One region of the Legionella sp. 27cVA30 genome, then DNA from elsewhere that is predicted to be linked to it. Evidence: riboswitches for the same ligand, from Rfam matches in the RefSeq annotation. Region 1 holds a riboswitch; the other holds the start of a gene.

Region 1 (15,059 bases):
TAGAACACCTTCACTGTACTCGCTTGGTATCTAAATTAAAATAACTATGTAATTATCCTCTAAACTCGCAGGAAAGTGTATTTTTTTTACACTCGTTTTTAAAAAATTTTAAACCAGTTAACTGCCTTCGCCTTTGGAGTTTCGCAAAGGCAGTCGTTGATTTGCTTATGAAACAAGCAACAGATAATCTTGCGCCAACAGTTCGGCTTGGTGAGGGGTGGTGAAAAAAGCTTGCAAATGCCCTTGCCGGTCGAAAAGCATAACCGTTCCCGTATGTTCCATATCATAATCATCAGGATTTTCATCCTTTAAGGCAATCTTGGCATAAGCAACACCTAATTCTTTCGTCATGCGCTTGATGGTATCCTCGTCTCCCCTCGCTCCATAAAAGTGCGGGTTAAACCCTTTCACGTATTGCGCCAATTTTTTCAAGCTGTCGCGTTGTGGATCGATGGTGATCATGACTACTTTAGGCATGATTTTTGCGCCTTTCTCTTCCAAGATACGATACATTTTGCTAAGTTGCGCCATGGTGGTGGGGCAAAGATAACCGCAATTGGTAAAACCAAAGAACACCATAGTCCATTGCCCTTGCAAACTATCCTTGCCAAATGTTTTCTCATCAATACCAGACAAAGAAAAATCGCCGATTTCACGGGGATTTTCTAATAAAGTCCCATGAAACTCACTCATATCCACATGCTTTTTAGCATGCATGTGCTGGGAAACAAACAACCCAGCAATTAATGCGGCTACAGCAATCAAACTAATTACCGTCATTACAATCCGGTTTTTTCGAGCAGACATCTTACTTCCTCACAAATAATGATCAATTAATAAAAACAAAAATAACAACATCAGATAGATGATAGAGAAACGGAAGGTACGCATTGCAATCACTGCTTGCTTGCTGCGATATAAAACGATTCCCCAATATAAAAATCGTGCGCCCAGAGCCAATGCTCCGGCTAAATAAACCAACCCGCTCATTTTTACCGCAAATGGCAATATACTAACTGCCACGAGCAGAATAGTATAAAGCAGCACATTCAATTTGGTGTAGTCAATACCGTGGGTAACTGGCAGCATTGGAATTTCGGCATGACGATAATCTTCAAAACGGTAAATAGCCAACGCCCAGAAATGCGGCGGGGTCCAGGTAAAAATAATGAGAACCAGTAATAATGCTTGCGGGTCGAGCTGATTGGTTACCGCAGTCCAACCTAGTAAAGGCGGCGCTGCGCCAGCTAAACCGCCTATAACAATATTTTGTGGAGTAGCGCGCTTAAGATACCCAGTATAAACCCCGGCATAACCAATCAAAGAAACAAACGTTAATACGGCCGTTAACCTATTGACGAATAAAATTAGAATGACAAGCCCGCCCACACCTAACACGCATGCAAATAAAAATGCCTCTTTTACCGAGATTCTCCCGTGAGCAATAGGCCTTTTTTTGGTGCGTGCCATCATGGCATCAATGCGTTTATCCACCAAATGGTTAATGGCAGCTGCACTGCCTGCGCATAAACCTATACCCAATAGTGCACTAGTTAATGTAGCGACAGGCACCCAGCCTGGTGTGGCTAAGTACATCCCTACCACCACGGTAAGCAACATCAAAGCCACGACACGAGGCTTGCATAACTCCAGGTAATCCCGCCATGTGCTACTTACGAATTGTTCATTAATTAGCTGCATGGATTGCATTCCCTCTCGATAAATAAAGCAAGCTGCACATGGCAGCAAACAGCAATGCTGCCAGGCCATTATGTGCAACAGCCACCTTTAATGGCAATAAATAAATCACATTGAATACACCGAGTAAGAATTGCCCCAGGACTAACAGGAGCGCTGCTAAAGCTACGGCACGCAGGTGGCTGTATTGAGTTTTCTTAAGCAAGCATAATGCTAAAATAATGACATAAGACGCCGTAACGTAAGCTCCGACTCGGTGAATGAATTGGATAGTTACCCGCACATGGTTGTCCAATAAACCACCTTGATAATTAGCGCCTACCGGAGAAAACAAATTAAACCCTTGGGAAAAATATAAATCAGGCACCCACTCCCCGTTACATTGCGGAAAACCCACACAAGCTACGCCGGCATAATTGGAACTCACCCATCCACCCAAAGCAATTTGCATGAATACAAGCAGCGCGCCCAAGGCTATCCAAAAACGCCACCGCGGCAAATATTTAGGCGTAAAATCGCTCAATTGCCAGCGGAAATAACAAAGAGTTGCAAAAATCAGCATACCACCTAAAAGATGCGCCATGACTACAATGGGTAATAATTTCAAGGTGACGGTCCACATTCCCAAAAGCGCTTGGAATAGGAGCAATCCCAGCAAGATAAGTGGCAATTTTTTGGATACTTGTATTGCATTTTGCGAAAAAACTGGATTTTCACTGCGTAAAAACCGGTGGTAACGATGGACTCCTAAAAAAATGCAAAGCGTTAGCAAACCTAATGAGCCGGCAGCATAGCGATGGATCATTTCCGTCCAAGCTTTTTGTGTTTCAATGAAAGTTCCAGGATATTGCGTTTGCATATGCGTTAACTTATTTTGCGCCGTAGGTAATACCAAATGCCCGTAACAACCTGGCCAGTCAGGACAACCTAATCCTGCATCGGTAAGACGTGTAAATGCACCCAACATCACCACAAATAAGGCTAATATTAAAGCCAAAGTGGTGATACGCCTTAAAAATTTAACACTCATCAGCTATCACTCTTTCGTATTCAACAAACGTTTTACATCATGGAAAATATCAGCAGGTTTGGCGGACGTTTCATAAGACATGACCAAATACCCTGCTGGATTTTGTAGATAAATCAAGGAAGCAGGCGGTAAATTGACCTTGTCATCTGCCTTTAACCTACGTTTATAAATTTCTTCATCCTGCAAAATTTGATTTTGTGCCAAACTGATCTCAGGCGCGCTTGCTCCCAGCCATAACCAGGTTTCTACTTCATATAAACGCCGGCCTAATGCCAAGCGACTTCTTGCCAGTTTGTCCAGTTGCTGCATGCATGCTGTTTCACAAGTGCCCGGGCTCCACAAAATTAATCGCCATTTGGCGTTTTTATTTTCATGCGCCAGCAACTGCGGCGGATTTAACAATTTTCCTCTATTGATCTTCTTTCCCCCCAGCCAATCGGGATGAGTATAAAAAAAATAAGCAAATATTCCTGGAGCGAGAAATACAAGCGCTAAAAATAAGAGAATAAAATAATTACTACGAAACTTTTTCATATCGTTTCAACATATCCTGGATGTTTATGCTTACAGATTATGGAAAAACCATTGTTCTGATATTACGCACTACAAATAAGAAAAAAAGGGCTAATGCCAAGCCAAACCACTGCACAGCATAGGCATAATGGCGTTCAGGCGGCATGGAAACGACAATCCATTCACGCACATAACCATGTGCTGCATGTTTATCAAGACGAATAATAAACGGATAGACTGATTTTTGCAAAAATTGACTGATTGCTTGCGCATCGATTGCCTCAATAATGGCCAACCCTTCTTGTTTTTTTTCTATTAATTCACCTAAAACTATTTTTTTCGCAGATGGGTAATAGACTTGCCCGCTTAATTTAATTTCTTCTTTTGGCGTTACAACTTCGGGCAAGTTTTTACGGGTTAGATCGCCGGCCACCCAGCCCCGATCAATTAACACGACATGTTTATTATTCAGCACAAAGGGCGATAACACATGATAGCCAAACCGGTGTTGATGATGTTGGTTATCCAGCAGTAAAACAGCCGGTAAATACTTACCGACAACATTCACCGGCTCATAAGCCAGAGGTAACTCCTGCGCCGGATGCCAGGATCTGGGGACAGACGCGGAAAATTTTTTTTCTTGATTAATAAGCGCTGTTTTTTCATGGGCACGCTTAAGTTGCCAAAACCCCAAGCGGGTACAAAGTGCGACCGCACTGATTGCCAAGGCGACTATTAGCCAATTTGAGATGAAACGCTGCTTAAAACCAGTTAGACTTACCATTTTGATATATACAGCTCGCTGTAAGAAGTCCGGGAGTATAGCAAATGTTGGTGAAGGCGATCATCCTTATTGTCATGTTAATTATTCTAATCGCATTGGGAAGCGGACTTGTCTTTCTTGTGCGTGACGAAGGTAAAACAAAACGCACCGTCAAAGCATTAACCTGGCGCATTGGTTTATCACTTAGTTTATTTATTTTACTGTTTTTGGCTTTTGTTTTTGGCTGGATTACACCTCACTCTTTATAAGGGATTTCATTCAGCAGCGCGATGTAGTAGTTTGATTGTGTTTTACCGATGGCAAATGAGGATATGAAAATGCGGCGAGTGTTTTATATGATGTTATTGATGTCTGCCTCTGTCTGTGCCGATACAATTGATCATTATATGAATATTGCTAACAACATACCGCAAATGGAAATGAAAGCAGATCCACAGGCGCAAGCCTGGGCGAGATCAGCAAGAAACGTTCTTCTTTTAACCAGTGAAAGCATTGCCGAAACCCTGCTTTTAGCTAATGACACCGCCAAAGCGAGCGGTTCGCCTCTATTTTGTCTGCCCGCCGGCATGCAACTTAATCCAACCATGCTAAATGAATTGATTCAGCAAACTTACCGCGAAATTTCAAGCCAGCAAAGCGATAAAGATAGAATGACCGTCTCCCAAGTAGCGCTACTTGGGGTACGCAAGCAATATCCTTGTTCGCCAACCCAAAACCCTACGCCCATTGCCACGCCCAAAGAAATGATGCATGTAAGTGCCTCCGAATAAGGCACTTACATGCTTTACTTGATTTATTGAGAAAATTCTTCAAAAGCTTGTAAGGCTTCTGCGGCATACATCAAAGAAGGGCCACCGCCCATATAAACGGCCATACCCAAAGTTTCCAGCAATTCTTCACGCGTAGCGCCATATTTCACTAAAGCTTGTGAATGAAAACCAATACACCCGGGGCAATGATTGGCAACAGCCAATGCCATGGCAATGAGCTCTTTGGTTTTTTTGCTCAATACTCCATCCTTGGTGGCAGCCTGGGACAGAGCAGAGAAACCTGCCATTACTTCCGGCAATTCCTTGCGCATTTTTGCCAATTGCGTGCTGATATCTTTGGTCACATTGCTGAATTTATCTGACATGATGGCATTTCCTTTAAATGAAAAAGACCATCTTAGCACAAGAATAATTTAAAAAATAAGGAGCTTATGGATTCACGGCAATATCGAATAAGTAGCGCCCGCAATTGGGGCGCTATCATGCTGCCTAGTGGGGTGACTGTGCTCTTTCTTCACACACTTTATTTACCACTTCACCGCATGTCTTTTTATCGTGCGTTACCCGGGCTATATCCCCCAAGGAAAGGATACCTACCATTTTTTTATTTTCGCGATTATCAAGAACAATTAAGCGGCGCACTTGCAACTCACCCATGTTTTTGGCGGCACTTTCAATCGAATCGTCTTCATAGCAATAATAAACTCCTTTATGCATGGCTTCTGAAGCTTTGCTATCCGCATCCCCTCCCTCAGCAAGGCATAAGGCTATGTCTCGATCCGTAATCGTACCTAATAATTTTTCCCCATTACCAATCGGTATAATTCCGGTATCTAATGATTTCATGATTTTGGCAATTTCACTTAACGTAGAATCGGGGCTACAATAGGTAGGACTTTCAGTCATGACCTCTTTAATTTCCATATTTCTTCTCCTTCAATACCTTGTATTGACTAAAACAATACACTTGCTTGACCCATTCGTATTTTTATTGGGTATATTTAATTATAGTAGTTTTAGTTTCTAACCGATTTACTTAAATGGATTCGCATGCGCTTACAGAAAGTCAAACTCATTTTTATTATGGTTGTCACCCTGATTTTTTTGGGTTTATTCGCTTTTATAGGAAGAAACCACATAATTCCGTTATTTTTCCTGCCAACGGCTCCAAAAGCGCAAGCCGGTAAAAATCATATAAATTACGCTGAAGAATTAGTGGCTGTGAATTTAAATGCACCTTGGGAAATGGTTTTTCTACCTAATCATGACTTCTTGGTGACCGAACGCAATGGCAAATTAAGACAGTTAGGCAAGGTTGAAAAAACGCTTGTGGTACCCGACGTTTATCCAGTAGGCGAAGGCGGGCTCCTAGGAATGGCTCTTGATCCGGATTTCCCGCAAAATCACCATTTATATTTATACTTCACCACCAAAAAAAACGGAAAGCCAGTCAATCAAGTCGTGCGTTACGTCTACCCAGAAAAAGGAGAGCTTGTCGATAAGACGATTATTTTGGCGGATATCCCTGCCGCGCGATTTCACAATGGAGGACGCATTAAATTTGGGCCTGATGGTTATTTATATGTGTCCACCGGTGATGCGCAAGATCCTGAATCAGCTCAACAACGTACATCTCTTGCCGGGAAAATTTTGCGGATAACTAAAGATGGCATGCCAGCTCCAAACAATCCTTTTAATACAGCGGTTTATTCTTTTGGTCATCGCAACCCACAGGGATTGGCTTGGGATGAACAGGGGCAGCTATGGGCTACAGAGCATGGACAAAGCCATTATGATGAACTGAATTTAATTTTAGCAGGCAAAAATTACGGATGGCCGCAAAGCCAAGGTTACCAGCAGGCAAAAGGGATAAAACCTCCTGTACTTACCTCAGGCGGAAAAGAAACATGGGCGCCTTCAGGCCTTTGTTACGCTATGGGCAATTTATTTTTTACAGGATTAAGAGGACAAGCTCTGTATCAAGTGCCGCTTGACCCGCAAAAAATAAAAATAGGCAAATTAAACATGCACTTTCACAGGAAATACGGGCGCTTGCGCAATGCGGTATGCGGGAAAGACGGTTTTTTATACTTAATGACTGCCAATACAGACGGAAGAGGCTGGGCAGGTGCGGATGATGACAAAATCATTCGTGTAAAGATAAGGAATCTTTACTAGACAGCTCCGGCTCCCTCGTCCCAGGCAACGCGCTGTCAGGCTGCTAAATTAATTTTCTGCCTTAAAACCTCCATTGTTTGCTCTTTGGCTTGCGGCGGTTTAAAAAGCATACACAAGGAAAGACAAAAAAATTCTATGCTGGTGTATGTTAACGATGTTTGCAGCGACGGAGTAAGAACTTAATGGTGCAACATTTTACTGGCGGAAAATTGCCCATGGATAACCCCTGGATAAGAAGATTACACACTATAATTGCCACCGCTGCACAATCTCATATTTAGACTGGCCTTCTCTTCCAGAAGATTTTACCAAACAAAAATCCCTGACAAACCAAGTCAGAGCAGGAATAAGTGCCGCTTTTTTTATCATAAGTTTTCTGGCAATAGTCACGTGCGGCACAAAAGGCCTACACTCCGGTTTAAACCCAAGGCCAAGCAAGCGATGATTTAAAGTTTCCACCAATTCGCATAATCCCGCAGGCACTTGCTCAACTCCAAGCCATGCTATCTGGGCTCGTTCCCAGCTATCTGCCTTACAAATGTTCATTGCAAATGGTTTAAGATGTATTTTTGCTGGCAAATCCATCGCTTGCCGTAAAAATTCAGGGGGGACTTGTCCTAAATAAACTAAAGTCAAATGCAGATTTTGCAAGGAAGTCGGCTTGCTTTTATCTCTCTCTATAAGCGCTCGGGCTTGCTCATATAAAGCCTGCGCCGTTTTTTCATCAGGCCATAAAGCAAAAAAATAACGTTCTGATGTTTTAGGGTGGCTTAAGACAGCACAACGCTTCAGCAATCCTTGTAAAGCAATGACTATTGCTTGGTTGCGTATTTCGGTGCGATTTCCCTTAAATTGATAACATTGGGAATACGTGTCTTGCCAGTCGCCCGCCCAGGCAATCCAAACTGTACCCACAGGCTTTTGCTCACTGCCGCCACCAGGACCCGCAACTCCAGTAATGGCAACACTTACTTCTGCCCTACTTGCTGCGATCGCCCCCTCTGCCATTGCCCGAGCAGTTTGCTCGCTCACCGCGCCATAAGAGGCAATGAGGCGGTGAGGTACGCGCAGCATATCTTCTTTAGCCTGATTGCTATAGGTGACGAATCCGCGCTCAAACCACTGCGAACTGCCGGGGATTTCGGTGATGACAGAAGATAAGCCGCCACCGGTGCATGATTCAGCCACAGCACAGCGAATCTTTCGACGCAGCAAAAGAGAGCCGAGTTCTGCAGCCAATGCATTATGGTTTGCTTGAGCCATAAGTTTAACGTTTGAATATTTCTTGCAGAAAATTTTGCATTGCCAGCCACGCCCGATGTTCCGTTTGCGGATTATAAATAGTACCTAATTTTTCATCCTGAGCTTGTGGGTTCATAAAAGCATGCTTGGTATGGCCGTACATGTATACTTGCCAGTCAACGTTTGCTGCCGTCATTTCCTGGCAAAACTCATCCACTTGTGCGGGAGGTACCATGGGATCGTCATAGCCGTGCAAGGCTAGAATTTTTGCCTTGATTACGTTAGCAGAGAGATTCTCAGGCTTGTGCAACAACCCGTGAAAACTCACCGCCCCTGCTATATCAGCGCCGCTGCGCGCCAAATCAAGCGCACACAATCCACCAAAACAAAATCCAATCACAGCAATCCGTTGCGTCGCAACTCCCGGCATCTCTTTTACCGCATTAAATGCTGCGAGCAATCTCTCACGCAGCAAGGCACGATCCTCCACAAAAGGCTGCATCAAAGCCATTTTTTCTTCTGTGGTTTTTCCGATACGCGCTTGCCCGAATACATCAACAGCAAACCCTATATACCCTAATTTTGCCAATTCTTCTGCTTTACGGCAGGCAAATTCATTGCGGCCTGACCAATCGTGCACAATCAGCACAGCAGGCACTGTGTCGCCTTCCTGTGCAGCATTGGCCACAAAACCACGAAGCTCTTCATGATCATGACGATAAATGTAATCGGCTGTTTTCATTTATAAATCCTTTATATTTCAGTATGGCGTAAGTCTAAATCGATATGGGCAAAAGTCAAAATTGAACATGCCCATAAACGTGTTTAACAATATTCCTACTAACTCGAATTTTCTACTATTATGATAATAAAAATACCTGTTTTTGTTTACGGGTATCAGAAACTCAAGCCGTACTGGAAAGAAACACGAGCAAAGCTTAACAGGGACGGGCCAGTAGATGATTACAGACTCATTGAAAAGTTTTCGGGATTTTTTATACTCGCACATCTGTTATCAATTATTCATTACCCCAGTCTTATTTCCTTTGGAAAAGGAATATCGGGAATTTGCCAGGCGTGCTTGCGAATATTTGCAAAAAGAGCGCACTGAATCGCTGCACTGCGATCACCCACGCCATCATGTTGTTCATCATTTTGCTGCCCCAAGACCTGGGGCAAGAAAAATTTTGATTACTCATGGTTGGATGTCTCGCGCTGCCTATATGGCGCGTTTAATTCGCGCCCTGCATCAACAAGGCTTTGACGTATATGCGCTTGATTTTCCAGCGCATGGAGAAGCAAAAGGATTGCAATTACTGTGGACTGATGCCATTACCACACTGCAGCGCACCTTGAATGAACTGGGCCCTTTTTACGGGGTTATCGGGCATTCCTTCGGCGGCTCTGTGATCCTTAATACATTAAATTTAGGCCGGCAATATCCTAACTGGAAGATAAATAAAGAACCTGAACGTGTGGTGATGCTGGCCTCGCCCACTAGAATGCGCACTCCTATCATCCGTTTAGCACGGCAATTTAAATTAACAGGAAAAGGATTCTTATTATTACGTAAGGCTTTTCGAGACAAAACAAACCTTGATCCCAAAAGTCTGGATTTTCGCAACTACACAAAACATGCCCATACGCCTTTTCTTTGCATCCATGGGGAAAAAGATGAAGTAATCACACCCCGTGAATCCATTATCTTTTGCAAGCAATACTCTTTTGCATCGTTAGCCTTGTTGCCAAATGTAGATCACATCGGCGTTTTATTGGATGCACGCGTGGAAGACATGGTCAGCAACTTCCTGCACCGTTAATTCTGGCTTTCTTTGCGGCGGGCAAGCAAGGTAGCCGAATATTGATCCGTAGGCATAATAATGACTTCACTGATGTTTACATGCGCCGGACGCGACGCACAATACCAGACTGCATCAGCAACGTCATCACCACATAAAGGAGTCATTCCCTGGTAAACCGCAGCAGCCCGGGCTTTATCACCTTTGAAACGCACGACGCTGAAATTGGTTTCCACAGCCCCTGGGTCGACCGTACTGACACGCACTTTCGTGCCAAAAACATCCATTCTAATGCCTTCCGTCAAGGCTTTGACTGCGTGTTTAGTGGCACAATATACTGCGCCATTTGGATACACATAATGACCGGCAATTGAACCGATGTTGATGATATGTCCTGCATCACGTTTCACCATGCCAGGTAACACTGCTCGCGTTACATATAATAAACCTTTGATGTTGGTATCTATCATGCGCTCCCAATCTTCTATTGTGCCTTCAGAGAAAGATTCCAAGCCCAGCGCAAGACCGGCATTATTCACCAAAATATCAATCTCTTGCCAAGCTTTGGGAAGTTGGGATAGCACTTGCTGTACTTCCTGCTGACGGCAAACATCAAGCTTCACAATGTGCACATCGGCATCATATTCCTGCTGTAAGGTTTCCGCCAATTCCTGTAACTTATTAAGCCGCCGGGCGCCCAATAACAATTTGGCGCCCTCTTCTGCAAATTTTTTAGCACAGGCAGCTCCAATGCCACTGGATGCGCCAGTGATGAACACAATTTTATTAGTTAACATAAGTGTAATTTTTCCGAATAAAATTTCCGCTTACATGCAGCCACTCTAAAGGATAAGAGTTTCATCCAAAAAATAAAAATGATCAACGGGCCCATGCCCTTTCCCGATTTGTTGGTTGCTTCCAGCAACAATAGCATGGAAAAGATATTTTTTAGCCAGTTGCACCGCGGTAAGCAAATCTTTCCCTTGCGCCAGAAACGAAGCAATTGCTGCAGATAAACTGCACCCAGTTCCATGGGTATTTTTCGTATGGATACGCGGCGCGTGAAACCAATGAGACGTATTGTCTGCTGTCACCCACAAAACATCAGAAGCCTCGGGGGCATTAAGATGGCCGCCCTTTAACAGCACATTAACTTGATATTCTTCTGCGATACTGCGTGCAGCATGCATCATGTCAGCAGACGATTCTATGCACATGTCCAAAATTTTTTCGGCTTCGCTTATATTGGGTGTAATCAGGGTTGCTGCAGGAATCAATTGCTCTTTCAGATAAGAAACGGCCTCTTCCTTTAGCAATGCGCAGCCATTTTTTGCGACCATGACCGGATCCAGAATAACATACTCAGGATGATGGGTTTGTAAACTCTGTGCAACTACATGCATAACCTCGTGATCGTGCAGCATACCAATTTTAACGGCTTTGATGTGCAAATCTTGAAATACAGCATCCAATTGTTGAGCGATGAAAGCGGTGGGAACTTCCTGAATAGCCTGCACTCCCTGCGTATTTTGCGCTACCAAAGCCGTAATGACAGAAGCCGCATAACTGCCTGTTGCTGATATCGCCTTGATATCTGCCTGGATGCCTGCGCCTCCGGAAGGATCGGTTCCTGCTACGGTCAATACACAAGGCGGGTGTCTCATGATGCTTCCCCTTGAGCCACTTGATATAAGTGATCTAAAAACTGCATTTTAAAACTGCCTGGCCCTGGTGCCGTTCTTGCGGCGAGCTCACCACAACGGCCATAAAATCGAGCAGCAGCGACAGCAGCGGCAAAATAATCGCTATGCACTGCGCAAAAAGCAGCGACAACAGCAGTAAAAAGGCAGCCGCTGCCGGTGACCAAAGGCATTAAAGCTGAGCCACCTTCTATTAATTGCTGCGCGCCGGGATGAACGATGAGATCGGTTGCACCGCTAGCCACAACCACCAAATTTTTTTGTCGGGCCAACTGTTGTGCTGCTACCAATGCCGTGCGGCTATCTTCAGTACTATCTACCCCTTTTGTCAATCCTTGACGTCCTGCCAGTGCTTTAATTTCACTGGCATTACCTCGAATTACGGCAAAAGGATAAGAATCAAGTAATTGCCAACATGCTGTGGTTCGGGCAGCGGTTGCCCCGGCACCTACCGGATCTAAAACCAGGGGAATGTTTTTTTGAGTTGCAGCCTGGCATATGCTGTCGGCCAACTCCATGAAATCAGCATCTAAGGTACCAATATTAATCACGACTGCCGCAACGAAATGGGCTAGCGCGCTTGCATCCTCCAGGCTATGACTCATGACAGGCGATGCACCCATGCACAATAATCCATTGGCTACAAATTCCATGGAAACATAATTAGTAATATTTAAGATGAGCGGATTTTTATTTTGAACTTGGCTAATCAAACAATTTTCATCACTGGTCATTAATCGTCTCCAATAAATCAGCAGCAGCTTGATAACTGTCTGGCTGGTGAAGTGCACTCACCACGGCAATGCCAGCCACACCTTGTTTTATAACGTCTTGTGCATTACCAAGCCCAATTCCGCCAATGGCAATTACCGGATGTTTGGAGTTGTCTACAATGAAACGAAGTCCTTCTAAGCCCCAAGTCGTTTTACAATCTGGCTTAGTCGCGCTGGGGAATACCGCGCTCGCCGCAACATAATCAATGCAATCAAGCGTATTGGCGTATTCAAGTTGTGCGAATGTTTCAATGGATAGCCCAATTATTTTCTCAACACCCAAGCGCTCGCGGGCTATAACAGGGGAGGCATCTGCTTGTCCTAGATGCACTCCATCTGCCCCTATGGCAATCGCCAAATCAATGGAATCATTTACGATAAGAGGTACGGAAAATGGCTGCAACGCGCGTTTAATGGCCATTCCCCAATGGTAAGTCTCATGCTGACGGCTGGATTTATCGCGAAGCTGAACCATGCTGACTCCGCCTGCTACCGCTTCGCAAATTAATTTTAAATAGGATTCTTCGCTGTAACCATGAAAATTGGTTACTAAACATAACTTAAATGTGGCAATCATCACACTCCCTCCGCAGGCATTATCCAGTGCAGGTTGTGAGGGTTTTTCTCAGCTCTCGAATTGCAAAGAGCACCCCTGGTGAATTTGCTGCTATGGTAAAGAGCCTGCCTTCGCAAGTCAATATTTCTTTAAGCTATACTTGTATTATAAAAACTCACTTGGATTATGATGTCTACACCTGAAGTTGAAGTAAAAGAAGCCATGAGCAGCGAAAAGCTGCATAATAAAAATTGCCATGCTTACTTGCTAAAAATAAAGGAAGCTATTCCTTCTCAGGCAGTGCAAAATTTACCGGAAAATGTAACTTCTTTATTTGCAGAACTTGCAAAAATCGAGCCAGCCTACCATCCAGAAACCGCTTATGCAGACCTTTATTCACGTTTTTTTCGCGTTGTAGAGGATGAATTTCTCCCTTGGATTAAAGATAGCGATAATATCGAAATTGAAAGAGAGTGGGATAATTTTTTCTTTGCCATTTATCACAACGACAATAACATCCTGCCTAACACTTATGAAGCCATCCGCGAAATTCCCGCTAACCACCGCCCTGTAGCCAATGCCATTGAACATAAGGTTTCTCAATCACTGCTGGACAGCAAGAGCCAGCGAATAAATAAAGAAGCGCAAACACCGGCTGAGGCAGGCTCTGCCTACGGCCGTTTTACAGCGATGATTTCTGCAAATTTTAAACCGCAGCACACCACCAGTATTGCTACGGTTCGTACCTATCAATATAACGATGGCGCAATCAATCCTGAAAATAAGAAAGGGGTGACAGAATATCGCTTTGGCACGCAAGCACAACGCCACCATGGCGAAGTGCGGGTAAGTCCTTTATTTGAGCATTGGCTGCAGGTGCAGGAACGTCAAGCCTCGGAAAAATCGATCACGCATATTTATTTTAACAACTTGGGGAAAGATAGACCCAAGAAATTGGATTTTGAAGGGCATAAAGAAAAAGCTTTAACCACTGCCCTGCATGATTTAGAAACTGACCATGAAAACATCGCAGTGATTACTTTGCCCGCTGATAAAGGATTAATGGGAAAATCTGATTTTAAAAAAACCAATGATCACCATTCTTATCAAAAAGTACGTGAGGAATTTTTACACATTGCCCTGGAAGATGGGAAAGCCCAAGAGACGGTGCGGGATTTTCATATCAGCCCTAAAATTAGAACATTATTATTCAGCAATCAGGGAGGTATTTATTCACAACAACTTGAAAAAAATAAATTAAATGAATTACTGGATAAAAGTTTCAGACAAATGGGGATAAATCCTGAAACTGCACAAGAATTATCGAGCGCACAACGACAAGCGGTTTGGTTCCATTTCACTAAATATGAGTTACCAAATTTTATCATTGAAACAATTAATCCTGTAAGCATTAATTTTTCCTGTAAGGACGCGATCGATCGCGGCGGCGTATCTTCTGCCTATTATAACCTGATGAAATCTATAGAGAGCGGGCAGCCACTCAGTCGTAAAGAGTTCGAATGTGCTTTGCACGCCGCCCCAGCTATGGTTAAAGCCCGCGGCATGAATCATCATAGTAAGCTAATCTGGAACACAGTGGATGCTTACATCAATCAAAACTACGAACAAATTCGCGATGATCCTAAAAAAGCATGGTTAATTGAATGGAGAGATTTAAATTGTCCACACAGTCGTGTGGAAGCCCTTCTCAATTTACGCACGGCGCAAGTTCTGCAGGAATTAAGGCAAAGAGAGGCAAGCCTGCAAAATTCTAACCTTATCCCTGCCAAAGAAAACCAACTTGAATTAAAAAGCATTGCGCAAGGAATAAAAATCCTCGAAAACATTGAGCAACAGCACATTGCCGGTGTAAGCGGCAAACGGCTGCTATTGGAGGCTGTAACGCGTACTGCAGAACTCCTCCTACCTTCAGTAATCCATGTTCAAGATGCAAGAATAAATATCCAACAGGAAAAAAATCTGGCGAGCTATCTGACTTTGGCTAAAGATTTGACG
Region 2 (15,059 bases), 530 kb from region 1:
GTTGTGCGGGTGGAATGTCATTACCCTTGGCATTTTCCTGCGTGGCTAACAAAGCTTGTGCATCGATATCTACTGCATAGGCATGTTGAGCCCCAAGCTTCAAAGCCGCTAATGCTAAAATTCCTGAGCCACAGCCATAATCAATGATCGTTTTTTGCGCCAGTGGAGCTTGTTCAAGCCAGGTCAGGCAAAGAGACGTGGTCGCATGCGTGCCGGTACCAAAGGCCAAGCCTGGATCGAGCACTAAATTGACTGCCTCGGCATCGGGCGGCGTTAGCCAAGATGGGCAAATCCATAAACGCTTCCCGAATTGCAGAGGTTTGAAATCCTTTAGGCAAGCACGAGCCCAGTCTTGTTCAGGTAATTCATTGCACACTGCTGTTAAATGCGGGTGCGACAGCAGCAATATTTTTTCGGCATGCTGGGCTAACTCTTTCTCTTCAAACAAGGCATGAATAACCACATTGGGCCAGAGTGGGGTTGTCCCCAATTCCGGCTCCAAAATGGCATCGTCGTGTTTATCGGTCATGGTAATCGATAAAGCGCCTGTTGTATCAAGTAGTTCGTCAAGCTGCTCCGCTTCATCGCGGCGACACTCAATTTGTAATTGGAACACATTAATCCTTCAACATTTTTTCTAAATAATGAATATTGGTTCCACCTTGCATAAACCCTTTGTCGTTTAAAATGCGTTGATGCAATTCGACGTTGGTTTTAATGCCTTCAATGATGATTTCATCCAGGGCATTGCGCATGCGGGCAAGAGCTTCTGCACGGGTTTCGCCATAACTGATTAATTTTCCAATCATCGAATCATAGTTTGGAGGAACAGAATAACTGCTGTAAATATGAGAGTCAAAACGAATGCCAGGTCCACCGGGTTGATGCAGCAAGCGGATTAATCCGGGCGATGGCATAAAAGTTTTCGCATCCTCTGCATTGATTCGGCATTCAACGGCATGCCCGCGCATTTTGATGGCTTCCTGCGTGAGCGTGAAAGGAAGATCGCTTGCGATTTTAATTTGCTCTTTTATTAAATCGATGCCTGTGATCATTTCCGTAACCGGGTGTTCCACCTGGATGCGAGTATTCATTTCAATGAAATAAAAACACCCATCTTGATATAAGAATTCAAAAGTACCGGCTCCGCGGTAGTGAAGTTCGCGGCAAGCATTGACCACGCAGTCCCCGATTTCTTTACGCAATTCAGCACTCAAGCCTGGGGCAGGGGCTTCTTCCACCACTTTTTGATGGCGGCGCTGCATGGAGCAATCTCGCTCTCCTAAATGAACCGCATTGCCCTTGCCATCTCCTAATACCTGGAATTCAATATGCCGCGGATTTTCAAGGAATTTTTCCATGTAAACCATGGGATTATTGAAGGCTGCTTTGGCTTCACTACGCGTAAGCGAAATAGCATTTAATAAATTGGCTTCGCTGTGTACCACGCGCATGCCGCGGCCGCCGCCGCCGCCAGAAGCTTTAATAATAACGGGGTAACCTATTTTTTTAGCCAGTGATAAATTTAATGCATCCTCATCACCCAGGGGGCCGTCTGAACCGGGGACGCAAGGAACTCCTGCTTTTTTCATTGCCTCGATGGCTGAAACTTTATCACCCATTAAACGAATGGTTTCAGCACGTGGTCCGATAAAACGGAAACCGCTTTGTTCTACAATATCGGCAAAATCGGCATTTTCCGCGAGAAAACCATAACCAGGATGAATGGCTACCGCGTCGGTAATTTCTGCCGCTGAAATAATCGCAGGAATGTTCAAATAGCTTTTTTGCGAGGGGGCAGGCCCGATGCAAACTGTTTCATCGGCAAGACGTACATGCAGTAAATCTTTATCGACGTCCGAGTGCACGGCTACGGTTTTAATTCCCAATTCTTTACAGGCACGTAAAATACGCAATGCGATTTCACCACGATTGGCAATAACAATTTTACTCAACATAGTTTTGCCCTTATTCGATGGTAAATAGAGGCTGGTCATATTCAACAGGTTCGCCATTCGCGACGTGAATGGCAGTAATCACGCCAGCGCGGTCGGCTTCAATTTCGTTAAACATTTTCATCGCTTCAATAATACACAAGGTATCGCCGGCTTTTACCGTCTGCCCCATGGTGACGAATGGAGCAGTATCCGGAGAAGGCGCGGTGTACATGGTACCAACCATCGGGGAGCGAACTTTATGCCCTGCACTGTTTTCAATCGGTTTGTTCTCAGGGGCTGGGGTTGCAACCACCGCAGCAGGCTGGGCTGCTGCAAGCGGCGGCGGAGCCACGGCTCGCATGGGATGGGGTTCATAACTGTACGTATGGCGGCTTAAACGTACGGATTCTTCACCTTCTTTAATCTCAATTTCCGAGATCCCAGTTTCATCTAATAATTCAATTAATCTTTTAATCTTACGAATGTCCATGAATCTTACTCTCTCTTACTTTAATTCGTTAATAATGGCTTGTAATGCCAACAGATAGCCGTTTGTTCCAAGCCCGATGATTACACCGGTTGCAATGTCTGAAAAATAAGAATGGCGGCGGAATGCTTCGCGGGCATACACATTGCTGATATGCACTTCAATAAAAGGTATGGCTACCGCCAATAAGGCATCGCGCATGGCAATGCTGGTATGGGTATATGCTGCCGGGTTGATGATCAAGTACTGCACGTTTTCTATTTTGGCGCGCTGAATGGCATCAATCAATTCTGCTTCACTATTGCTTTGCAGGGCACGTAAGACATACCCGGCAGAATCCGCTTCCTTTTGTAAGCGTGCATTTAATTCCTGCAGTGAGGCAGTTCCATACAACGCAGGTTCTCTTGAACCCAATAAATTAAGATTGGGGCCGTGCAGAACAAGTATTTTCTTCATAAGGTGCAAGGGCTGGAAAAAAAATTGCAAGGATTTTGCCTGAATTTGAAAAATAAGTCTATATCACGAGGATATCGGCACGATGTCGGCATGTTACCCTCAAAATTTCCGCCAACTTAAAAAATCGATTGTATTCGCGTGATCTTGTTGATTCACTATTATTTTTTAGAAAGAAAAGGTTAAATAATGATAGGTTCTTAGAAGAAAGCTTTTCAGGAAGAATAATGGCCACTTATTTGACGGATGTAACCTTGCGGGATGCCCATCAGTGTTTAATCGCCACCCGCTTGCGCACCGAAGACATGTTACCTATTTGCAGTAAAATGGATGAGATAGGTTTTTGGGCCATGGAAGTGTGGGGAGGAGCCACATTCGATGCATGTCTGCGTTTCTTAAAAGAAGACCCATGGCAACGATTACGGCAATTGCGTGCAGCTTTGCCAAATACTCGTTTATCGATGTTACTGCGCGGGCAAAATTTATTGGGTTACCGCCATTATGCCGATGATGTTGTCCAGGAGTTTATCCGTTTATCTGCAAAAAACGGTGTTGATGTATTTCGTGTTTTTGACGCATTAAACGATTTACGTAATTTAAAAAAAGCCATTGAGGGCATTAAAAAGAACAAACGCCATGCGCAGGGCGCGATCGCTTACACCACGAGCCCGGTGCATACCTTGGAAAATTTCATTGAACTGGGCCAGGGCATGGCGGAGTTGGGATGTGACAGCATCGCAATAAAGGATATGGCCGGGTTGCTGACCCCTGCCACAACGGTTGCATTATATGAAGGTTTGTCCGAGGCTACGCAACTTCCCATCCATATACACAGCCACACCACATCAGGTTTGGCTGCTATTTGTTTGTATGAAGCGATACAGTCAGGATGTCAGCATGTGGATACTGCAATTTCTTCTTTTGCCGGCGGTGCGTCACATACAGCGACGGAATCTTTGGTAGCAGCATTGGCTGGTACTCCCTACGAGACCGGCCTTGATTTGAATCGATTGCTTGATATAGGCGATTATTTTCGAGAAGTGCGCAAAAAATATGCGCAATTTGAAAGCGAAGCGCAAGACATTGACCCGCGCGTGCAAGCGTATCAAGTTCCAGGCGGCATGATTTCTAACTTATACAATCAGTTAAAAGAGCAGCAAGCATTAGATAAGAAAGAGGCTGTGCATGCGGAAATCCCACGCGTGCGCCGCGATCTCGGTTATCCACCTCTGGTGACGCCAACATCGCAGTTGGTTGGGACGCAGGCGGTGCTGAATGTATTAACCGGGGCTCGTTACAAGACCATTACGAATGAGATAAAACTGTATTGTCAGGGCAAATATGGCAAACCGCCTGGGAAAATTAATGCAAGCTTGCGTAAAAAAGCCATTGGTAATACCGAGGTAATTGAGGTACGCCCGGCAGATTTGTTGCCGTCGGAGCTGCAGCGTCTGCGCCAGGAAATAAAAGATTTAGCGGTCAATAAGGAAGATGTATTGTCTTATGCAATGTTCCCGGAAATTGCCCGGCAATTTTTGTTAGAGCGTGCCAAAGGGCATTTACAACCAGAACCTTTGGCAGTTCCAGTTGTTCCAACACCAAACCCGGTTTTTGAATTTGATATGGCCGTACACGGAGAATCCTATCATGTTAAAGTGGGCGGATCAGGCATGCGTCAGCAGGGGCGTCAAGCTTACTACTTATGGGTTGATGGCGTGCCGGAAGAAGTAGTTGTGGATTTTTTAAATGCTGAAGAAGGAGCGATTGCGCCGGTTAAGCAAAAAACAATCGCAGATCCTGGCGACATTAAAGTAGCCATGCCTGGAACCATTGTGGCTGTATGTATTTCGCAAGGAGAAGAAGTGGCTGCCGGGCAGACCTTATTGGTGCTTGAAGCCATGAAGATGGAAACCGAGATCCAATCGCCTTTTGCAGGGAGGGTAACCGGCATATTCTGCCAAAAAGGTGATAAGGTGACACCTGAGCAGGTTTTATTGCATTTATCTTCAATGCTTAAGTGATATTGATTTATGCTGCGATTTCTGTTTATCTATTCCACTGCACGGAAGCTGCTTGAATTAGCAAGGCGCCTCAACCAATCATCCCGTCGTCTTTGACCGTGGGGATAAGTCGTTTTCTTGCTAATCAGGCTGTAAGTCCATAAAAATAATTTTAATAAGAAAAGTTGATCCTATCGGTTGCATGCTCGTTAGTGCTATGCTGTTTTGGTGTCAATCGTGGGCTTATTGTGCAACAAGGAGTTTTTCTTGAATGAATAGCTGTTTTTGCATTCAAGAAGTATTCACAATTGGCATAAAGGGTAAATGCAAAGCGTTTTATCCAGTGTCACCACTAAGGAGATTAATATGCACCGCAATTTTTATTTGTCGCCCCTAGCTATCAGTATAGCCATCGCTTTATCAAGCCCGGTAAAAGCTGCAGAACCCATTCCCCTGGAAAATGCTTCGTTCAGTACCATACAGCAAAATTTCCAGTTGGTTATGCCCAATACGTTGCAGGCAGGGATTAATAACAAGAATACCTTAAAAGTTATTCAACAGCGCACCGATGAAAATCATGTAAATCATATCCGCATGCAGCAGCAATACCAGGGGTTTCCTGTATACCGTGGTTATGCCATTATCCACAGCAAGCAGTCGCCTCAATTGTTAAGTAGCGCCAACCAGCAAGCCAGCATGAATGGAACTGTATTTACCGGCCTTGAGGCGGAGCTTGGACAACCCTCGGCTGGGTTTTTAGCCAATGCAAATAGCGCGTTGCAACATTTCAAAGCTCAGTATGCAAATTACGCTCTTAGCGAAGAGCAAGTGGTGCCTATGGTATTTGTAGATGAAAATCAACGGGCTTTTTGGGCTTATAAAGTAAGTGTGTTTGTACAATACCCAGATAAAATACCGGAGCGTCCGACAGCAATTATTGATGCACAAACTTACAAACCATTCCTGCAATGGAATGATGTAAAAACAGGGCGTGGCCACATCCAGGGTGCAGGTTTTGGTGGCAATCAGCGCGTACACAAGTATCAGTACGGTCAGGATTTGCCTCACTTATGGCTAAGCCGGGATAATGCTACCCAAATTTGTTATATGGCAAACCGTGGTGTAAAAATTGTAGACATGCACCATAAGTACAATGCACCCAATAAACCCATGCAGTTTTCTTGCAAATTACCCGACGCTAAAAATCCGAAGGTTTTCTGGACTGGATATAAAGGGGATGGGTACGATAAACAAAATGGAGCTTACTCCCCAACCAACGATGCTTTATACGCGGGTACGGTAATTAACCAAATGTATTATAAATGGTATGGGGTGTATCCATTAGTAACAAAAATGGGAAAACCCATGCAATTGGTTATGCGCGTTCACTATGGCGAAGGGTATGAAAATGCTTTTTGGGATGGCAAGCAAATGACTTTTGGCGATGGTGATACCATGATGTATCCATTGGTTTCTCTTGGGGTTAGTTCCCATGAAATCAGTCATGGCTTTACCGAGCAGCATTCGGATTTAATGTACTTCGGTCAGTCAGGCGGCATGAATGAGGCGTTTTCAGACATGGCGGCTCAAGCAGCTGAATTCTATTCAACCAAGAAAAATACTTGGATGATTGGTGCTGAAATTATGAAAGAAAACAGTGGTTACGATGCATTGCGCTATATGGATAAACCAAGCCGCGATGGTTACTCAATCGATAATGCCGATGAGTATTATGATGGTTTGGATGTGCATTTCTCCAGTGGTGTATATAACCGTTTGTTTTATGTGCTCGCTCATCAAAATGGCTGGGATACCCGTAAGGCATTTAGCGTAATGGTGAAAGCTAACATGGATTATTGGACTCCTTTTTCTAATTTCCAGGAAGGAGGGTGCGGTATTATCCAGGCTGCTAAAGATTTAAAATTGGATGAGGTGGCAGTAAAACAATCTTTAAGCGAAGTAGCATTGAAGCCTGAACAATGTAAAGAATTGTCTCCTGTCGTTTAAAATCATGAATAACTTGCCGCCTAAGTGGCGGCAAGTTATTTTCCTCAAATAGTCTGTGAAAATAGCCTATGCTAAGAATATAATCATAAAATGGTAAGATATTGGCATTAGCAGCCATGCATAAATTGTTTAAAAACGTGGTTAGGTGAAGTTAATGCAAGCATCCGCACAGACTGTATCCCTTATTACCTACAATATCCACAAAGGTTTCGGTTTGGGTAAGGTACGTTTTTTATTGCCGGAAATGAAAGATGCGATTACTTCCTTGAACCCGGATTTTGTTTTCTTGCAAGAAGTTCAGGGAGAACATAGACGCAGGCAAAGGCGCATCGATGCATGGCCAGAAGCCCCACAATTTGAATACATTGCTGAAAAAATCTGGCCGCATTATGTTTATGCTAAAAATGCTGTTTATCAGGCAGGGCATCACGGCAATGCCATTTTAAGCAAATACCCCTTTGAGCGTTTTGAAAACATTAATTTGTCCAATATCAATCGTGCCTCGCGTGGAATTTTACACAGCCAGCTGGTATTGGATGGCGGGGTGAAGATTCATTTGTTATGTGTGCATTTGGGGCTTTTTAAAGCTGAACGCACCGAACAGTGCAAGACGTTAATGATGCGCATTAACGAGGCAGTTCCTGAACATGAGCCTTTACTGATGGCGGGGGATTTTAACGATTGGCGCATGGATTTATCAAGACCCTTGGAAGCGGAGTTAGGCATTCAAGAAGCTTTTTACTCCGTTAAAGGGCGTCATGCCCGCTCTTTTCCGGCAATACGCCCTTCTTTGTGCATCGATCGGGTTTACTTCCGTGGCATGGAAGTTAGTGATGTGCAATGCTTGCAAGGAAAACCTTGGCGGATGTTATCGGATCATGTTCCTCTTTTTGCACAGTTTACTCTGCTTTCATCGTAAGATACTCTGCAGATACTTCTTTTTCTGTGGCAGCTATAGGAACAGGATGGAAAAATGACAATTTGTAATTTTGGGCCTCCTTGCGCTGGGCAATCAGCATTGGCACTGAAACTTGTGTAAGCGGGTTATAAACCTGGTTAAAAAATTGCAGTTCAAAGTTCATGGAAGTTTCATAATTCTTAATAATGGCTTGCGTTGCATATGGATCGAGGTTTGCCGCATGCAAGCAAAAAATATTAACAATTTCCTGGGTCGCGAAGAGAAAAGAAGGACTCGAATAAGTTTTAATCCATCCTTTGAAAGGATGCGAAGCGGGTAAATTTTCTGTCGCCATCATCTGACCCAGCTGCCTATAGGCTTCGAAACAAGGTAAAACCGCTGCAATGCAGACAGGAATCGGTGCAAAAGCACATTCAAGAATATGATCGCTGTACTTTTTAGTAATATACATCATCTCGGTTTCTTTTCTTATAACAGATAATTTCGGTGTTCTAATCACATATTTCTCAAGCATTTTTTCTTCTGTTTGCATGATTTCCATGGAAAAATATTTAAATTTTTCTTTCTCATTGCCGGTAAAACCATTGGCGATTATCTCCAATCCTTGCGCCAGACTTCGCAAATAAATTTGGTCTTGGCTGACAAAATCATTAAAAATGGCAGGAGGTAAATTTCCTTTATATAAATGGCTATTGAAAGGATGCATTTTTATCTTTTGCATGATGGGATAAGTTACGATATGTAGCTTTTGTAATAAGTTCATGTTAAGCCTTAAAAATTGCTTGCCTGGTAAGTTGCAGAAGAGTATGGGTTGCAGTAAAGATTCAACAGCGTGTCATCACGGCTGAGGACGAACAGTTGAGCTTGCGAGAATTTAATGCATTATGGAAAAAGATAAATAAATTGAATGAATGGATTTGATATGCTTTGAGCATCACACTCCCTCCGCAGGCATTATCCAGTGCAGGTTATAAGGGTATTTCTCAGCTTAGATTCTAAGCACCCCTGGTGAAAAAAATTGTTTGTTGCAATCAAGCAACACAGCTACCCTAACAAAAACCGGTTGTTTTATCAATCTGATTTGCAATCGACAAAAGCCATTAAGTTATTTTTCGGCGATAACCGTGGGAAAAATGCGGGCTGAGTCATAAATAAAAGCAATATCCTTAAATCCAGCGGCGGCAAGATAATGTTCGGTTTGTGCACTGGAGCGGAAGCATTGAAATTTTGCATCCAAAATGTCTAAAAAGATGATTTGCTGCAATAAGAGATCCTCATCATTAATGTTCTCCATGAGCCACTCACATTCTGTGGTAAGAGCAGGAGGAAAGGTAAGGAAACTGGTTACTAATTTGCCCTTTGGTTTTAAAGCTCTATAAAATTCTTTGTACAATTTTAGCACTTTAGCGTCGTCGGCTTCGTAGATGCTTAAGCCGTTGCTTGAAATAAGATCAAATTGCGCCTCAATAGGGAGGGACCAGGCATCGCTTTCTACTAATTCGACAAAATCAAGTAATTGCTGTTTTGCAGCAAGCATCTTTGCATCGCTGAGCGCTTGGGAATCATAATCTATGCCAATCAAGCCGATACATTGTACGCCTTGATAATCTAAATAGAGTAATTCACCCATCATTCCTGAGGGGATGGTCGCAAGTATTGCCTCATCTCTTACCGCTTTCTGATTTTCTCGCAGAAAGATTTGGAAGCGTTCTTGAGTTGCCAATACACTGGGAGCTTTATCTAGCAAAAATTGTTCCAGTACTGAAAAAGATTGGCCGCGGTTATTCTTTTTAGTTTTTCTGCCAAACCAAGGGTGTGTCAGCATGTAATTTGTCCAATACCCATTGATGCCGCGGTTTTGGATTAAAAATCGTCCGAAATCAAACTGGCTCAGTTCATCAAGAAGTTGCAATTGTACCGCCACACTAACGTGTTTTTTGTCCCCACCTTGTTTTATTCGTTCCCGTATCTTTTGCAAAGCGGCTTTGAGATCAGCAGGATTAGCAGAATGCGAAAGCAAATGTGTTGGCATGAAAAACCTCAAGGGGTGACAAGCGACATCTAATGTCTATTAAATGCCGCCTTAAAAAGGAGATTATTCTTTTTCCATATCTGAATGATACTCACCGAAGCAAGCCAAACTGTTTAAGCGGGCACGCTTCAGCAACATTGCTTGAGCTTGAGCAACATTGTCTGCTTGGCCTTTCCACGCCTGTAAACAATCTTCCTGCAAAGCGCGTCCGTAAGAAAAACTTAATAGCCAGGGCTGGTAGCCAAAGCTGTTGATGGCATTTAAATTTTCTGTGGCTTGTTCGGGAGCTTGACCACCGGATAGGAAGTTAATCGTAGGTACTGCAGCGGGAACCTGATTGCGAAATACATCCAGCGTGTAATTGGCTATTTCTTCAGGGGAACTGAACGGAGAAAAATCTTTACCTGAAGTCACCATGCTTGGCTTTAAGATAATATGCTCCAGTTCCACTTGATGGATAAACAAGGCATTAAACAATTCGTGCAATACCAATTCACAAGCTTCAGCACAGTGTTCAATGCTGTGATTGCCGTCCATCAATACTTCCGGTTCAACAATCGGCACAATTCCTACGGATTGGCAGCAAGCTGCATAGCGGGCGAGCATTTCTGCCCCTGCTTTTATGGCAGTCAGGCTGGGGGTAAATTCTGAGATGGAATAGACATTGCGCCATTTGGCAAATTTAGCGCCTAATTTTTTAAAATGTAAAAGCCGTTCGGTTAAACCATCCAATCCCTGTGTTACTTTCTCATCTTCCGAATTGGGCAATGCCACCAAGCCCTTGTCTACTTTGATCCCAGGTACAATGCCTTTCTTTGCGAATAAATCAGCAATGGGAGTACCCTGTTCGTCTTTATGATCAAACGTTTCTTCAAAAAGAATAACCCCGTGAATGTATTGTTCCAAATCAGGAGTCGTGGCAAGCAGTAAACGGTAATTGCGGCGATTTTCCTCAGTGTTTTCGATGTTAATCGTGGCAAAGCGTTTGCCTATGGTGCCGTTGCTCTCATCAGCAGCAAGGATGCCTTTGCCATCTTGCAGCAATAATTCCATAGTGCTTGCTAATTCATCATAATACATTTGAAATCTCCTGATTGGTTAAGTCTTTTAAGACTAATTGTCGCTTTGAATTATTTTTATGCGCAAAAGAACACTATTTACCGGAAATGTATTTCTCACGAATAATATGCTGAATGGAGAAGCCTTTTTCTTTTAGATAGTCAAATGCTTCATCAATCATGCCTGGATTGCCGCACAAATAAACCATGTCTTCTTCCGGATTCAATCCTAGTTCAGGAAAAGAGGTTTGTACATAGCCTCGATATTCATGTGTCTTGAGATTTTCTTCTTGCTCCCTACTTAAGTGGGTGCGAAAAATAATGCGAGGAGAAGAGGTATTAAATTGCAAAAACTCTTCTTCATACAAGACGTCTTCACGTGTTTGCACTCCTTGTAAAATAACAATTTGCAGTTCAGGATGCTGTTGCAGACGCTTTTTAAGTTCCGCGAGCATGGCGCGGTAAGGTGTAACGCCGGTGCTGGTGGCCACCAAAATATACCGTTTGGGTAAGTCATCGCGCAAAATTAGACGACCGAAAGGCCCCGTAATATGAATGGTATTCCCAGGTTTTAAATTGAAAAGCAATTCAGTGCCTGGACCACCTTCGACATAACCTGCAGCAAATTCAATGCGGTTATTTTGCATGGGTACATTAGCAATACTGTAACTGCGGCGCAGAATTTTGCCGTCATGTTCGAAATGGATGGTAATAAACTGGCCGGGCACATAATCAAATACGCTCTCTTGATTGCATTTAAAAATAAAATGCTTCACTTTGGGAGATAGCATAAATGTTTCTTCCAGTACGATAGGAAATGGTTTAACTTGCATAATATGTTTAGCGGGAAAAACCCTTAACTATAGGGGAAAATTTATACATTGCAAGTGGGAAGGCTAATTTTGGAAATGCCAAAGGTGAGTGCATCATTATTTTAGATGTAAGTGGTGGGGTTCTTGGGCACGTTGTGTGTTTTCTTGTGAGCAAAATTTGTTCATTCGCTCTGTTATTAATAGCTTAAATAATGTAAAATATTGCCAAATAAGTTATATATTGCTCAAAAGAGGTTATTATTGTGACTGATATACGCGTAAATATTTTAAAAATGCAGGATACGCTTGATAAAAGTGAATTCGTAATCGTTTTTGAAAACGAGCAAAAGCATAGTGTTAAACTCATCAAAAGTTATAGCCACCTGCTGGATCCAAAAAGTGGTCCTGAAGCGATCGCATTTGCTAGTTGCGCGGTGATGGGACATGCTGACCAATATTATTTTTTACAAAATTTGTGTGAATATTTGGTATTTATGTCCCGGTATAGCAAATCTAAACAATTGGCTATCGAAGCCGCGCAGCAGCTAGACGCAGCCAAAAAATCCTATACAGAACTTACAGAACAGATTCATGGTCTTTTTTTAGAATCCAAGGAATTAGAAGATGATAAGTCAGAGCTTGCCATGGATGAGGTCGAGAAAGAACAAGAAGCTTGGGAAGAAAATTATAAGAGAGCATTGCAAGAATGCCATGATGATTATCAGCGAAAAAGATCCTTACTAGAGCAAGATTATTTATTTTACCACCAGGATGCATTTACTGCATTTAAGCACTCATTGGGTATGTTAGAGGATCTTTGGAAAAATTGTATTTTAACCGATGGCGATTTCTATCTTAATCTGACCGCTGCATTCTTTTCTGGAGAAGACTTTGGCTTTGCGAATACAGGTAAGGAAGGCAAGGAGAAACTGGAAAAATTGACCAAGCAAATAAATGATTTGGTCAGTAAATTTCGTGGCAAAGAATTTAAGCAAACCTTCAAAACTTCGGGGATGATCCCCGATGAAAAAGATATGGAAATCTTAAATTCCATGATTGAAAATGAATCGATTGTTGATGAGGCAAATGCATTTTTCTCAAAAATCCTCATTAATACTTTGGGAATGGAAGGGATTTCTCAAGCAAAGACTTGGTCGAAGGTATTTGCCCAAAGTTTACAAAAATGGACAGTGGAACATGAAAAATTAAAAGAAGAGAGCAAAAAGATACAAGAAAAAAATCATAAAAAAGAAAAAAATGAAACGGAAGAAAAAAGCCAGCCTCAAGTTTTATTGCCTTCATTGCCGCGATGGTCTAGAGAAGAAGAGCGAGCATTTAAGCAGTTTGAAAGAATTGGCAAGTTGGTTTGTAAATGGTCTCCTGAGGAAGCTGTTAAAGCCCAGTTGGAAAAAAGTAAAATTTCTACCAATGAAAAGAATAACGGAGGGTTTTACACTCCACGCCCTAATGCGTCGGTGCTGACATCGCCCAAGCAACTCGGTAGCATGACACCGCGTACGCACCAGGTGCTGGTTTCCCCACTAAGACAAGGTGGTAGTAGCTCAAAGGAAACAATGACATCTGTAACAACAAGCAAGCAAAGCACGCCTAAAGAAAGTTCGACCCTGAAGAAGACTTTGTCGTCATTTTTTTCTTTCGGCACGCATAAAGAGCCCACGCCTAAGCTTTCCAAGAAGATGGCTAATTTGCAGAATTTAGCGTTTTTATTGATAAAAGTAACTTATCCGCCTTTGCCCGAGGAAGTGGAATCTCTCAAAAAGGTCGTTGATGGCATCAGGCACTTGAAAGGGGAGGTATATGACGGGCTAAAAGAATCCTTGGAAGAAATTATTGGGGCGTCCGGGGCTTTGCAGCCTTCCTCCAGCCAGAATAAAGAAACCAAAAGCATGACGCCTGGAAATACGCCTCATACCCCGGGCTTATTCAAATTGCTAAGTAAGACCCCGACGCGTACCAGTGAGCAAGCATCTACGCCAGAGTTTAAACTTAAATAAGTTTTACTATTCTTGGTATTAAGAAGCACGATAAGGAGGTCGTGCTTTCATCGATTTTCACGACGGTCTTTGCAAATCCAGCTCACAAAAAAGCACTTCCTGATTTCTACCATGATTTTTCGCATAATATAATGCCTTATCCGCAGCTTCGATTAGTTGTTCGGGCGTAGTCCCATCAATAGGAAATGCGGCTATACCGATAGAAACGGTAAAAGGTCCAATCTGTTCTGCCCCATATTTGATTTTTAATGAACTGATTTCTTCCCGCAATGCTTTGGCGCGGTTGCGTGTGCTTTCCAAATCAATATCGTAAAAGAGAATTAAGAATTCCTCACCGCCATAGCGAGAGGCAATATCTCCTTCACGAATAGCGCTTTGTAATATTTTCCCAACTTCTTTCAAGGCTGCATCACCAGCATCGTGTCCAAAAGTGTCATTAATCTTTTTAAAATGATCCAGATCAAGCATCAATAGCGACAAAGGAGATTCTGTTCTTTGTGCTTGATTGATTAACTTGAATAAAAAATCTTCCAGATAACGGCGATTGTATAAACCGGTTAGCGGGTCGCGAATCGATTGATGCCGCAAATTTTCCCGTAGACGGACATTAGCAAGCGCTAATGCGGTTAATTCGGCAAAAGCAATAATCAGCAGCTTTTTATCTTCATCAGCAAATAATGATTCTTTTGTAGCGGATTCTAAATATAACATGCCGTAAATATCATTTTGTGCCATTAACGGCACGCAGAGTGTAGCGTGATGTTGACGTTCTTCCATCTCCAAATGCTGACAAATGAGCCCAGGATGCTTTTCATCAACTTGATGAATGCGCCCAAGCCTAATACCCCAACAATCATCTGGAGAAAACGTCGTTTTCTGCGGAATGGGGTTGCCCCAACTCATGATTTCTTCCAGATAATTTTTAGACGGGTGCATAATGAAAAGATAGCCACTGGCAAAGTCTAAAAGCTGCTTCGAATAATTGGCCATCACTTCGCGCAATTCATCCACTGAACTGCAAGCGAGCATGATGTCGCTCATTTCAACCAATAAAGTAATTTGTTTATTTTTATTTTCCAATGCCTTGATGCCGATGGTAAGTTGTTCGTAGGATTGTTGTAAGGCCGTATGTTCCTCCATTTGTTTTGTAATATCGCGCAAAGTTTGTAATGTGCCTTGATAGCTTGATTCTTCGCCCTCAATAGGGGAGGAAGTTAATTCATAGATTCGTTTTTCTTCTCCTTCACTGCATTCAAACCGTTTATCAAGAATTTCTAAAGTAAGGGAATCCTCAAATAAAGCAGCAATTTTGCGTTTGTCTTCTGAAATGTGTAGCAAT

What was found. Region 1 has a riboswitch for thiamine pyrophosphate ahead of thiE (thiamine phosphate synthase). Riboswitches for the same ligand answer to the same signal wherever they lie in the genome.
Positions count from the first base shown of each region.
Region 2: it holds a riboswitch for thiamine pyrophosphate, as region 1 does, so the genes downstream of both, NKV53_RS06760 (hypothetical protein) here and thiE (thiamine phosphate synthase) in region 1, are expected to answer to the same signal.

Region 1 is NZ_JAMYXK010000002.1:838,672-853,730, reverse strand. It holds gene NKV53_RS09285 (SCO family protein) at 166-807, opposite strand; gene cyoE (heme o synthase) at 817-1,701, opposite strand; gene NKV53_RS09275 (heme A synthase) at 1,688-2,728, opposite strand; gene NKV53_RS09270 (hypothetical protein) at 2,735-3,262, opposite strand; gene NKV53_RS09265 (SURF1 family protein) at 3,300-4,025, opposite strand; gene NKV53_RS09260 (twin transmembrane helix small protein) at 4,070-4,273, shown strand; gene NKV53_RS09255 (phosphatase) at 4,343-4,795, shown strand; gene NKV53_RS09250 (carboxymuconolactone decarboxylase family protein) at 4,819-5,160, opposite strand; gene NKV53_RS09245 (CBS domain-containing protein) at 5,285-5,719, opposite strand; gene NKV53_RS09240 (PQQ-dependent sugar dehydrogenase) at 5,846-6,973, shown strand; gene thpR (RNA 2',3'-cyclic phosphodiesterase) at 7,220-8,236, opposite strand; gene NKV53_RS09230 (dienelactone hydrolase family protein) at 8,241-8,957, opposite strand; gene NKV53_RS09225 (alpha/beta hydrolase) at 9,175-10,035, shown strand; gene NKV53_RS09220 (SDR family oxidoreductase) at 10,032-10,811, opposite strand; gene thiD (bifunctional hydroxymethylpyrimidine kinase/phosphomethylpyrimidine kinase) at 10,857-11,678, opposite strand; gene thiM (hydroxyethylthiazole kinase) at 11,675-12,448, opposite strand; gene thiE (thiamine phosphate synthase) at 12,438-13,064, opposite strand; TPP riboswitch at 13,052-13,151, opposite strand; gene NKV53_RS09200 (hypothetical protein) at 13,233-15,059, shown strand, end outside.
Region 2 is NZ_JAMYXK010000002.1:304,870-319,928, forward strand. It holds gene prmA (50S ribosomal protein L11 methyltransferase) at 1-616, opposite strand, end outside; gene accC (acetyl-CoA carboxylase biotin carboxylase subunit) at 618-1,958, opposite strand; gene accB (acetyl-CoA carboxylase biotin carboxyl carrier protein) at 1,969-2,427, opposite strand; gene aroQ (type II 3-dehydroquinate dehydratase) at 2,443-2,880, opposite strand; gene oadA (sodium-extruding oxaloacetate decarboxylase subunit alpha) at 3,105-4,898, shown strand; gene proA (zinc metalloprotease ProA) at 5,244-6,884, shown strand; gene NKV53_RS06755 (endonuclease/exonuclease/phosphatase family protein) at 7,039-7,803, shown strand; gene NKV53_RS06760 (hypothetical protein) at 7,784-8,566, opposite strand; TPP riboswitch at 8,726-8,820, opposite strand; gene NKV53_RS06765 (class I SAM-dependent methyltransferase) at 8,909-9,835, opposite strand; gene NKV53_RS06770 (class I fructose-bisphosphate aldolase) at 9,899-10,915, opposite strand; gene NKV53_RS06775 (ferredoxin--NADP reductase) at 10,989-11,726, opposite strand; gene NKV53_RS06780 (hypothetical protein) at 11,969-13,720, shown strand; gene NKV53_RS06785 (diguanylate cyclase) at 13,778-15,059, opposite strand, start outside.